4 regions of the Pseudomonas sp. LBUM1652 genome follow, and region 3 is predicted to be linked to each of the others. Evidence: predicted binding sites of a transcription regulator. Region 3 holds the regulator's gene; each other region holds the start of a gene.
What was found. Region 3 encodes sigma-54, which starts transcription at its own class of promoters, with help from an activator protein. Its sites were predicted from a motif close to ANTGGCATNNANNTTGCTNT; they were not measured.
Positions count from the first base shown of each region.

Region 1: the regulator sigma-54 is predicted to act here: its motif matches at 1,537-1,556, upstream of flgB (flagellar basal body rod protein FlgB).
Region 2: the regulator sigma-54 is predicted to act here: its motif matches at 1,462-1,481, upstream of ACA069_RS08300 (flagellar basal body rod protein FlgF).
Region 4: the regulator sigma-54 is predicted to act here: its motif matches at 1,533-1,552, upstream of glnA (glutamate--ammonia ligase).

Region 1 is NZ_CP166804.1:4,712,547-4,715,657, reverse strand. It holds gene ACA069_RS21230 (chemotaxis protein CheV) at 1-389, shown strand, start outside; gene cheR (protein-glutamate O-methyltransferase CheR) at 436-1,263, shown strand; gene flgB (flagellar basal body rod protein FlgB) at 1,597-2,007, shown strand; gene flgC (flagellar basal body rod protein FlgC) at 2,011-2,454, shown strand; gene flgD (flagellar hook assembly protein FlgD) at 2,470-3,111, shown strand, end outside.
Region 2 is NZ_CP166804.1:1,828,884-1,831,994, forward strand. It holds gene ACA069_RS08295 (sigma-54-dependent transcriptional regulator) at 1-1,249, shown strand, start outside; gene ACA069_RS08300 (flagellar basal body rod protein FlgF) at 1,536-2,276, shown strand; gene flgG (flagellar basal-body rod protein FlgG) at 2,322-3,107, shown strand.
Region 3 is NZ_CP166804.1:1,003,411-1,006,521, forward strand. It holds gene rapZ (RNase adapter RapZ) at 1-309, opposite strand, end outside; gene ptsN (PTS IIA-like nitrogen regulatory protein PtsN) at 312-776, opposite strand; gene hpf (ribosome hibernation-promoting factor, HPF/YfiA family) at 788-1,096, opposite strand; gene ACA069_RS04405 (RNA polymerase factor sigma-54) at 1,170-2,663, opposite strand; gene lptB (LPS export ABC transporter ATP-binding protein) at 2,851-3,111, opposite strand, start outside.
Region 4 is NZ_CP166804.1:389,752-392,862, forward strand. It holds gene glnA (glutamate--ammonia ligase) at 33-1,439, opposite strand; gene thiI (tRNA uracil 4-sulfurtransferase ThiI) at 1,767-3,111, shown strand, end outside.

The DNA of each region.
Region 1 (3,111 bases), 2.6 Mb from region 3:
TGACCGTCGATGACTCGTCGGTGGCGCGCAAGCAGGTCACGCGTTGCCTGCAGACGATCGGCGTCGAAGTGGTGGCGTTGAACGACGGCAAGCAGGCGCTGGATTACCTGCGCAAGCTGGTCGACGAGGGCAAGAAGCCGGAAGAAGAGTTCCTGATGATGATCTCCGACATCGAGATGCCGGAGATGGACGGGTACACCCTGACGGCGGAAATCCGCGGCGACGCGCGCATGCAAAAGCTTCATATCATCCTGCATACTTCGTTGTCGGGGGTATTCAATCAGGCGATGGTCAAGAAAGTCGGTGCCGATGACTTTTTGGCCAAATTCCGTCCTGATGACCTGGCATCCCGGGTAGTCGACCGGATCAAAGCAGCAGATATCAGCTAGGGGCCTTTTGTCCCTGGCGGTCAACACGATTTAAGAGGCGGCATCATTGTCTACGGGTAATTTGGATTTCGAACAGTTCCGGGTCTTCCTGGAAAAAGCCTGTGGCATTTTGCTCGGTGAAAACAAGCAGTACCTGGTCTCGAGCCGTCTCAACAAACTGATGGAGCAGCAAGGCATCAAGTCGCTGGGTGAGCTGGTCCAGCGCATCCAGACCCAGCCGCGCAGCGGTTTGCGCGAGCAGGTGGTTGATGCCATGACGACCAACGAAACCCTGTGGTTTCGTGACACCTATCCGTTTGAAGTCTTGAAGAACAAGGTGCTGCCCGAGGCCATCAAGGCCAGCCCCAACCAGCGTCTGCGGATCTGGTCGGCGGCCTGCTCGTCGGGGCAGGAACCGTACTCGCTGTCGATGTCGATCGACGAGTTCGAGCGGACCAACCTCGGCCAGTTGAAGATGGGCGTGCAGATTGTTGCCACGGACTTGTCCGGCCTCATGCTGAACAATTGCAAGACCGGCGAGTACGACAGCCTGGCGATCGGGCGGGGTTTGTCTGCCGATCGTTTGCAGCGTTACTTCGACCCGAAAGGGCCGGGACGCTGGGTGATCAAGGCGCCGATCAAGAACCGGGTGGAGTTTCGCTCGTTCAACTTGCTCGACAGCTATGCCGCGCTGGGCAAGTTCGACATCGTGTTCTGCCGCAACGTGCTGATCTACTTCTCCGCCGAGGTGAAGAAAGACATCCTGTTGCGCATTCACAGCACGTTGAAGCCGGGCGGTTATCTGTTCCTTGGCGCTTCCGAAGCGCTGAACGGTTTGCCGGATCATTACCAGATGGTCCAGTGCAGCCCGGGGATCATTTACCAGGCGAAATGATTGCATCGGCAACACAAAAAAGACGGGAGGCCCTCAAAGCCTCCCGTTTTTTTATGCCCGATGATTCTGCTTCATGTAGGAGCTGCCGAAGGCTGCGATCTTTTGATTTTGTTTTTGAAGATCAAAAGATCGCAGCCTTCGGCAGCTCCTACAGGGCAAGGGCAGGGCTGAGAGCGGCAGAAAAGCGGCATCTGGCGGAAACCGGTTGCCGCTTTTCTGGCATTGCCGCTTTGCCGATGCCCGGCAAAGCCCCGGTTTACGGGGACTTCTCGCATTGGCACGCCGCTTGCTAAAGCTCAGTTACGAAAAACCGGTCACCCGAAGGTTCCCGACATGAGCATCAGCTTCGATAAAGCGCTCGGCATTCACGAAAAAGCCCTGGGCTTCCGCGCCCAGCGTGCCGAAGTCCTGGCCAACAACATCGCCAACGCCGATACCCCGAACTACAAGGCGCGGGATCTGGAATTCTCCAAAGTGCTCGAAGCACAGACCGAGAAAACCAAGAGCGGTGGCACGTTTGCCCTGAACATGACCAACAGCCGTCACATCGAGGCTGAAGGACTGGGCAACGGCGACGAGTCGCTGATGTATCGCACGCCGATGCAACCGTCGATCGACCAGAACACCGTGGATGCACAACTGGAACAGTCGAATTACGCGGAAAACGCCGTCGGCTTCCAGGCCAGCTTCACGCTGCTCAACAGCAAATTCAAAGGGCTGGTATCAGCCCTGCGCGGAGAGTAATCCATGTCCCTGTCCAGCGTTTTCAACATTGCCGGTAGCGGCATGAGCGCACAAACCACGCGTCTGAACACCGTGGCTTCGAACATCGCCAACGCCGAAACCGTCTCTTCGAGCATCGACCAGACCTACCGCGCCCGTCACCCGGTGTTCGCCACCATGTTCCAGGGTGGCCAGAACAGCGGCAGCAACTCGCTGTTCCAGAGCCAGGATGCGGCCGGTCAAGGCGTGCAGGTACTCGGTGTGGTCGAAGACCAGAGCAACCTCGAAGCGCGTTACGAGCCGAACCATCCGGCCGCTGACGGCAAAGGCTACGTCTACTACCCGAACGTCAACGTGGTGGAAGAAATGGCTGACATGATTTCCGCGAGCCGTTCCTTCCAGACCAACGCCGAAATGATGAACACCGCCAAAACCATGATGCAGAAGGTACTGACCCTCGGTCAGTAATAAGGGGCGACTGCCATGAGTGTTTCCGATTCCACCAGCGGCGTAAGCATCAAAGACGTTCTGGCCAATTCTTCGGTCAAGACCGGGACGACCACTGATGGTCTGGCTGCGGCCACCAACAGCGCCACCGGCAAGCAGGCTTTGGGCAAAGATGCCTTCCTGCAACTGCTGGTCACCCAACTGAAGAACCAGAACCCGCTCGATCCGCAGGACAACAGCGAGTTCGTCGCTCAGTTGGCGCAGTTCAGCAGCCTGGAAGGCATCACTACGCTGAACGACACCGTCACCGGCATTGCCGGCAACTACAACTCCTCGCAAGCATTGCAGGCGTCGTCGCTGGTTGGCCGTTCGGTCATCGCGCAGACCGACAAGGCTGTAGTCGACACCAGCAAAAGCCTCAATGGCACCGTCGTGGTTCCGGCCTCCGGCGCAGTTTCGCTCTCGATCAAAGATGCCGATGGCAAAGTCGTGCGCACCATCGACATGGGCACCCAGAAAGCCGGCAACGCCAGCTTCATCTGGGACGGCAAGGACGCTTCCGGTGCGGTCGCGAAGGCGGGCACTTACACGTTCACCGCCAGCGCCACTTACGACGGCAAGGCCACTTCGCTGGTGACTTACCTGCCAGCGACCGTCAACAGCGTGACCATCAGCCAG
Region 2 (3,111 bases), 830 kb from region 3:
CGCCGCCAACCGCGCGGCGGCGCAGTTGCTCGGCGTGCGCGTCGACGAGGTGCCGGGGATTCCGCTGTCCCGCTACGCCGAAGATTTCGACCTGCCGGAACTGGTGCGCGCCAATAAATCGCGAATCAACGGCATGCGGGTCAAGGTCAAGGGCGACGTTTTTCTCGCCGACATCGCTCCGCTGCAATCGGAGCACGACGACAGCGAAGCGATGGCCGGTGCGGTGCTGACCTTGCATCGCGCCGACCGTGTCGGCGAGCGCATCTATAACGTGCGCAAGCAGGAGTTGCGCGGTTTCGACAGCATCTTCCAAAGCTCGAAAGTCATGGCGGCGGTGGTGCGCGAAGCGCGTCGCATGGCGCCCCTTGATGCACCTCTATTGATAGAAGGCGAAACCGGCACCGGCAAGGAGTTGCTGGCACGCGCCTGTCACCTCGCCAGTCCGCGCGGACAATCGCCGCTGATGGCGCTCAACTGCGCCGGCCTGCCGGAGTCTATGGCCGAGACCGAGCTGTTCGGCTATGGCCCCGGTGCTTTCGAAGGCGCACGCGCTGAAGGCAAGCTCGGTCTGCTGGAGTTGACGGCGGGCGGCACGCTGTTTCTCGATGGTGTCGGCGAAATGAGCCCGCGCTTGCAGGTGAAATTGCTGCGCTTCTTACAGGACGGCTGTTTCCGTCGCGTCGGCAGCGATGAAGAGGTTTATCTGGATGTGCGGGTGATCTGCGCAACACAGGTGGACTTGTCCGAGTTGTGCGCTCGCGGCGAGTTTCGTCAGGATTTGTACCACCGCTTGAACGTGCTTTCGCTGCACATTCCGCCGCTGCGCGAATGCCTCGACGGATTGACGCCATTGGTGGAGCACTTCCTCGATCAGGCCAGTCGGCAGATCGGCTGCTCGCTACCAAAACTGGCGCCGACGGCCATGGATCGGCTCAGTCATTATCACTGGCCGGGCAATGTGCGGCAGTTAGAGAATGTGCTGTTTCAGGCGGTGTCGCTGTGTGATGGCGGCACGGTCAAGGCCGAGCATATTCGTCTGCCGGATTATGGCGTGCGTCAGCCGCTTGGCGATTTTTCCCTTGAAGGTGGGCTGGACGAGATCGTCGGGCGGTTTGAGAAGGCCGTGCTGGAACGTCTGTATTCCGAGCACCCGAGCAGTCGGCAACTGGGTAAGCGCCTTGGCGTTTCGCATACGACCATTGCCAATAAGTTGCGTGAGTATGAGGTGGGCAAAGAGCCTGAAGCCTAAGATCGAAAGATCCTCCGAACGCGGCCCGAACCTTCGGCAGCTTCTAGAGTTGGAATGCGGATTCCTGTAGGAGCTGCGGCACGCTGCGATCATTTGGTCGATTGCCGCGAAGCGGCATAACACCGCCGGTTTTTCGACTTCGATACATTTCCCAATTCCCCGCAATACCCCTCAAGTCCTTTGTTTGCCGGGCCTCAAGCCGCCAGAAAAAAGTTGGTCTGCAAATTGCTTATGGCTCAGCAGTACAGCGGTGGGCGGCAAACGTCCGGCATGCAGAGGAAAGAGTGTGGACAAGTACCTTTATGTGGCAATGACCGGCGCCAGCCAGAACGCACTGGCGCAGAAGGCTCATGCCAACAACCTGGCGAACATCTCCACCAACGGTTTTCAGCGCGACCTGGAGCAGGCGCGTTCGATGCCGGTGTTCGGTGACAGCTTTCCGGCGCGCGCGTTTGCCCTGAGCGAACGGCCCGCCACTGATTTCACGCCAGGCTCGCTGGTGCAGACCGGCCGTGACCTCGACGTCGCCGTGACCGGCAATGGCTGGATCGCCGTGCAGAATCCCAACGGCGGCGAAAGCTACGTGCGCACCGGCAGCCTGAATGTCGACGCCCTCGGCGTCCTGCGTGCCGGCAATGGTATGCCGGTGATGGGCAATGGCGGTCCGATCGCCGTGCCACCCGAGCAGCAGATCGAAGTCGGCGAAGACGGCACCATCAGTATTCGTGCGATGGGCGAAGGCCCGCGCGTCATGGCGGAAGTCGACCGGATCAAACTGGTCAACCCGGACATCAAGAACATGAACAAGGGCCTCGACGGCTCGATCTACACCAAGGACGGCCAGCCTGCGCCGATCGATGCCAACGTCAAACTGGTGTCGGGTTTCCTGGAGTCGAGCAACGTCAATGCCGTGGAAGAAATGACTTCGGTACTGGCCCTGGCCAAGCAGTTCGAGTTGCACGTCAAGATGATGAACACCGCCAAAGACGACGACCAAGCCATGGCTCGGGTCTTGCAGATCAGCTAATTATCAGAACGTCGCGCCGTAAAACAGGCGCACGAGGAGAATCGAATGCTTCCGGCTCTATGGGTTGCCAAAACCGGTCTGTCCGCCCAGGACACTAACCTGACCACCATTTCCAACAACCTGGCAAACGTCTCGACCACGGGTTTCAAGCGTGACCGCGCCGAGTTCCAGGACTTGCTGTATCAGATCAAGCGTCAGCCAGGCGCCCAGTCGACCCAGGACAGCGAACTGCCGTCGGGTCTGCAAGTGGGTACCGGTGTGCGCATTGTCGGCACGCAGAAAAACTTCACCGCCGGCAGCCTGCAAACCACCGAACAGCCGCTGGATCTGGCCGTTGACGGTCGCGGTTTCTTCCAGATTCTGCAACCGGACGGCACCACGTCCTACACCCGTGACGGTACTTTCCACCTCGATTCCAATGGCCAGGTCGTCAACGCCAGCGGTTTCGCTCTGGAACCAGCCATCGTCATTCCGAACGATGCCCAGACCTTCACCGTCGGCCGTGACGGCACCGTATCGATCACCGTTGCCGGCAACCCGGCTTCCCAAGTGATTGGCAACCTGCAAACCGCCGACTTCATCAACCCGGCCGGCCTGCAAGCGGTGGGCAACAACCTGTTCCTGGAAACCGCTGCTTCCGGCGCGCCGCAAGTCGGTACTCCGGGCCTGAACGGTTTCGGTACCACGCTGCAGAACACCCTGGAAACGTCCAACGTCAGCACCGTTGAAGAGATGGTCAACATGATCACCACTCAGCGCGCTTACGAGATGAACTCCAAGGTGATCTCCACCGCCGACCAGATGCTCTCGTTCGTAACGCAGAATCTGTAATCAA
Region 3 (3,111 bases):
TTCCGAGAAACGTTTGAGCAGAGTTTCTTCGTCAGCGTCCAGATACAACACATCGCACTGGATGTGGCGGCTGCGGACTTCTTCCAGCAACTCGGGGAAGCGTGACAGATGACTCGGCAGATTACGCGCATCGATCGACACTGCCACCAGCGGTTGTGCCAGTTCAGTATGAATGAGTGCGCGCTCTGCGAGTTCCGGCAGCAGGCCCGCCGGCAAATTGTCGATGCAGTAGTAGCCGTTGTCCTCAAGGACATTCAACGCCGTACTTTTGCCCGAGCCGGAACGGCCACTGACGATGATCAAGCGCATGATTAGTGCCCGCTTTGTTCGTCCACGACGACCTGATACAAGGCTTCGTTGCTCGAAGCACTACGCAATTTTTCGCGAACGTCCTTACGATCAAGCATGCTGGCGATCTGACGCAGCAATTCCAGATGCGCATCGGTCGCAGCTTCAGGCACCAGCAATACGAACAGCAGGTCAACCGGAGCACCGTCGATGGCGTCGAAATCGATTGGGGCTTCAAGGTGCATCAAGGCGCTGATAGGCGATTGGCAACCCTTGAGGCGGCAGTGAGGAATGGCGATGCCGTTGCCGAAACCGGTGGAGCCGAGTTTCTCACGAGCGATCAGGGCCTCGAAGACATCTTGCATCTCCAGAGCCGGCACTTCGCGGGCGATCAGATTGGCAATCTGTTCGAGGGCTTTCTTTTTACTGCCGCCCGGCACGTTCACGAGGGAACGGCCGGGGGTCAGGATACTTTCAAGTCGGATCATGGAGTGGGGGGTTATCGACCGGTCGCGCCCTGGAGCAGGCTCTGGGTCTTTTCCTTATGCTTTTTGAGTTGTTTATCCAGCTTGTCGGTCAGGGCGTCGATCGCGGCGTACATATCGGTATGTTCCGCGTTGGCGACCACTTCACTGCCGGGAATATGCAAGGTGGCTTCGATTTTCTGCTTCAGCTTTTCGACACACATCGTGACTTGCACGTTGGTAATCTTGTCGAAATGGCGCTCCAATCGTTCGAGTTTCTCGTTGATGTAGGTGCGCAGAGGTTCGGTCACTTCCAGTTGGTGTCCACTGATGTTGACTTGCATACAGCTTCTCCTTCGTTGCCAGTGCATAAAGCGGCAGGCCGAAAAGCCTGCCACTGGAACGCTGTAACGTGGCTTACATCAACCGCTTGCGTTCGCTCGAAGGCGCGATCCCTAGGGACTCGCGGTACTTGGCGACGGTGCGGCGAGCCACCTGAATGCCTTGTGCCTCCAGTAAACCAGCGATCTTGCTGTCACTCAACGGCTTTTTCTGATTTTCCGCGGCAACCAGTTTTTTGATGATCGCGCGGATCGCCGTGGACGAGCATTCACCGCCTTCGGAGGTGCTGACGTGGCTGGAAAAAAAGTATTTCAATTCATAGATACCGCGCGGTGTATGCATGAATTTTTGCGTGGTCACCCGGGAAATCGTCGACTCGTGCATGCCGACCGCTTCAGCGATGTCATGCAGGACCAGCGGCTTCATGGCTTCATCGCCGTATTCCAGAAACCCGCGCTGATGCTCAACGATCTGGGTGGCAACTTTCATCAGGGTTTCGTTGCGGCTTTGCAGGCTCTTGATGAACCAGCGCGCTTCCTGCAACTGATTGCGCATGAAGGTGTTGTCGGCGCTGGTATCGGCGCGTCGCACGAAGCCGGCGTACTGGGCGTTGACCCGTAGGCGAGGCACCGACTCCTGATTCAGCTCGACCAGCCAGCGCTCGTTGTCCTTGCGCACGATGACGTCCGGTACGACGTACTCGGCTTCAGTCGATTCGATCTGCGAGCCCGGGCGCGGGTTGAGGCTCTGCACCAGCTCGATGACCTGACGCAACTCATCTTCCTTGAGCTTCATGCGCCGCATCAACTGGCTGTAATCGCGGCTGCCCAGCAGGTCGATATAATCGGTGACCAGACGTTTCGCTTCGGCCAGCCAAGGCGTCTTGGCCGGCAACTGGCGTAGTTGCAGCAGCAGGCATTCGCCAAGATTGCGGGCGCCGATGCCGGCAGGCTCGAATTGCTGGATGCGGTGCAGAACGGCTTCGATTTCGTCCAGCTCGATGTCCAGTTCTGGATCGAACGCTTCGAGGATCTCTTCGAGGGTTTCGTCCAGATAACCCTGATTGTTGATGCAATCGATCAGGGTGACGGCGATCAGTCGATCGGTGTCGGACATCGGCGCGAGGTTAAGTTGCCACAGAAGGTGGCTTTGCAGGCTTTCGCCGGCGGAGGTACGGGTGGTGAAGTCCCACTCGTCATCGTCGCTGCTGGGCAGGCTGCTGGCGCTAGTCTGGTAGACGTCTTCCCAGGCCGTATCGACCGGAAGCTCGTTGGGGATGCGTTCGCTCCAGTCGCCTTCCTCTAGGTTATCCACCGTCGGGGCGGTTTCCTGATAGGAGGGTTCCTGGATCTCGGTGTTGGGCTTCTGTTCAGCGTTGTCGGCCAGAGGATCGGAGTTGTCGAAGTCGTCGCCTTCTTCCTGGCGTTCGAGCATCGGATTGGATTCCAGGGCCTCCTGGATTTCCTGTTGCAGATCCAGGGTCGACAATTGGAGCAGGCGGATAGCCTGTTGCAGCTGCGGTGTCATCGTCAGCTGCTGGCCCATTCTCAAGACTAGCGATGGTTTCATGGCAGGGGCTTAACACCTTATTCGCCGGCGCTATGCGCCATCCACTACAGGGCGCCGGAGCGCCAAACTTAAGCAAATTATATGCCTGAAACTGAAGTGTTTGCCTAGAGCGCTGTAACAATTAAAGCGTATTAAATTCTGCTTGAATCGATACAGCGCCCGGGCGGCTCACTCGGCACTAACAGGCTTACAGGCGGAATTCATGGCCCAGATACACTTCCTTGACCAGATCGTTGGCCAGGATGGTTTCTGCATCGCCTTCGGCAATCAACTGACCGTCGTTGACGATGTAGGCGGTTTCGCAGATGTCCAGCGTCTCACGGACGTTGTGGTCGGTGATCAGAACACCGATGCCCTTGGCCTTGAGATGATGGATGATCTGCTTGATGTCGCCGACCGAGATCGGGTCGACACCGGCGAACGGTTCGTCGAGCAGGATGAATTTCGG
Region 4 (3,111 bases), 610 kb from region 3:
TTTGTCACGCCGCTTAGCGCGGCGCTACCGGATCAGCAGCTGTAGTACAGCTCATATTCCAGTGGGTGTACGAAGGTACGGACCTTGATTTCTTCTTCGGATTTCAGCGCGATGTAAGCGTCGATGAAGTCGTCGGAGAACACGCCGCCCTTGGTCAGGAACGCACGGCCCTTGTCCAGCTCTTCCAGGGCTTCTTTCAGGCTGCCGCAAACTTGTGGGATCTCTTTCGCCTCTTCAGGCGGCAGGTCGTACAGGTTTTTGTCAGCGGCATCGCCTGGGTGGATCTTGTTCTGGATACCGTCCAGGCCGGCCATCAGCAGTGCTGCGAAAGCCAGGTACGGGTTGGCTGCCGGATCCGGGAAACGCGCTTCGATACGACGGCCTTTAGGGCTGTTGACGTAAGGAATACGGATCGAGGCGGAACGGTTACGAGCCGAGTAGGCCAGCATGACCGGAGCTTCGAAGCCTGGCACCAGACGCTTGTACGAGTTGGTAGCCGGGTTGGTGAAGCCGTTCAGGGCCTTACCGTGCTTGATGATGCCGCCGATGAAGTACAGAGCGGTTTCGGACAGGCCGGCATAGCCTTCGCCAGCGAAGGTGTTCTTGCCATCTTTGGAGATGGACATGTGTACGTGCATACCCGAACCGTTGTCGCCGTACAGCGGCTTCGGCATGAAGGTAGCGGTGCGGCCGTAAGCGTCGGCAACGTTGTGTACAACGTATTTCAGAGTCTGAACTTCGTCAGCTTTCTTCACCAGGGTGTTGAACTTGACACCGATTTCGTTCTGACCGGCAGTCGCCACTTCGTGGTGGTGAACTTCAACGGTCTGGCCCATTTCTTCCAGTGCGTTGCACATGGCAGTACGGATTTCGTGGTCGTGGTCGAACGGCGGAACCGGGAAGTAGCCACCTTTGACGCCTGGACGGTGACCCTTGTTACCACCTTCGATGTCCTGGTCGGACATCCACGAACCTTGTTCGGAGTAGATTTTGAACATCGAGCCGGAGATGTCCGACTTGAACTTCACTTCGTCGAAGATGAAGAATTCTGGTTCTGGACCGGCGAAGACGGTGTCACCGATACCGGTGGTCTTCAGGTATTCCTCGGCGCGGTGAGCGATGGCGCGCGGGTCGCGATCGTAACCTTGCATGGTCGACGGTTCGATGATGTCGCAGACCAGGATCAGGGTCGCGTCTTCGGTGAACGGGTCGAGAACGGCAGTTTCGTCGTCCGGCAGCAGGATCATGTCGGAGGCTTCGATGCCTTTCCAGCCAGCGATGGAGGAACCGTCGAACATCTTGCCGACTTCGAAGAAGTCGTCTTCCAGCGCATCGCGAGCCGGCATGGTCACGTGGTGCTGAGTGCCTTTGGTGTCCGTGAAGCGCAGATCAATCCACTTGACGTCATGATCTTTGATGAGTTGAACCGACTTCGACATAGTGTCCTCCGGGTGAATTAGGGCTGGTAGTGGATGCCCTTAATAGTGGTGATGCCGGCGCGAATACTCTGCCAAGGCAACCTGCCTCACAAGGGAGCAAATTGCATGCCAGTGCCCCAGCATGGGTTTTTTGCCCCAAATTCACGCTTATAAAGGTGCAAAGCGCCCTGATGGTGAAAATCTCGCCCCCTAATGTAGCGTCTTAATCCATAAATGACCCGTTTTGGTGCGCGCAAAACCTTCTGCACATTAACTGGTTAAACCTTGAGCAATTTCCGCTATAATCCGCGCCCCCCTTTTTCGGCTGGCCCTGCGCGCGCTGTTTTCATGAAACTAATCGTAAAAGTCTTCCCCGAGATCACCATCAAAAGCCGACCTGTCCGGACGAAATTCATCCGCCAGTTGGCCAAGAACATCCGCGCCGTGCTCCGCGATCTGGACCCGGCTGTGGTGGTGAACGGTGTGTGGGACAACCTCGAGCTGGAAACCCGCGTTACCGACCCCAAAGCCTTGAAAGAGATGGGTGAGCGCCTGACCTGCATGCCGGGCATCGCGCACTTTTTGCAGATCGACGAGTACCCGCTGGGTGACTTCGACGACATTACCGAGAAGTGCAAACAGCACTACGGCGATGCGCTGGCGGGGAAGGTTTTCTCGGTGCGCTGCAAACGTGCAGGCAAGCACACGTTCAGCTCGATGGACGTCGAAAAATACGTCGGCAGCAAGCTGCGCCGTGAGTGCGGTGCCGCCGGCATCGACCTGAAAGCACCGCAAATTAAAGTTCGCATGGAAATTCGCGACAAACGGTTGTTTGTCATCCACAGCCAGCACAACGGCATCGGCGGTTATCCGCTTGGTGCGTTGGAGCAGACGCTGGTATTGATGTCCGGCGGCTTTGATTCGACCGTTGCGGCCTACCAGATCATGCGCCGCGGCCTGATGGCGCACTTCTGCTTCTTTAATCTGGGCGGGCGTGCCCACGAATTGGGCGTGATGGAAGTCGCGCATTTCATCTGGAAGAAGTACGGCAGCTCGCAGCGCGTGCTATTTGTCAGTGTTCCATTTGAAGAAGTGTTGGGCGAAATTCTCGCCAAAGTCGATAACAGTCATATGGGCGTCGTATTGAAGCGTATGATGTTGCGCGCGTCCTCCGCGATCGCCGACCGCCTGCATATCGATGCGCTGGTCACCGGTGAAGCGATCTCCCAGGTTTCGAGCCAGACGCTGCCGAACCTGTCGGTGATCGATTGCGTGACCGATAAACTGGTCCTGCGCCCGCTGATCGTCGCCCACAAGCAGGACATCATCGACACGGCCAACGAGATCGGCACCGCCGATTTCGCCCGGCACATGCCGGAATACTGCGGCGTCATCTCGGTCAATCCGAAGACCGCCGCCAAGCGTGGCCGCGTTGAGCACGAAGAGAAAGAATTCGACATGGCGGTGCTCGAGCGTGCGCTCGCCAACGCCAAACTGGTCGCGATCGATCGAGTCATCGACGAATTGGGCCAGGATTTGCAGATTGAAGAAGTCGGCGAAGCGCTGGCCGGTCAGATCGTCATCGACATCCGTCACCCGGATGCCGCTGAAGACGAACCGCTGGAGCTTGCCGGCATAGAGGTACAGACGATGCCGTTCTATGCAGTGAACGCACGTTTCAAGGAACTGGACC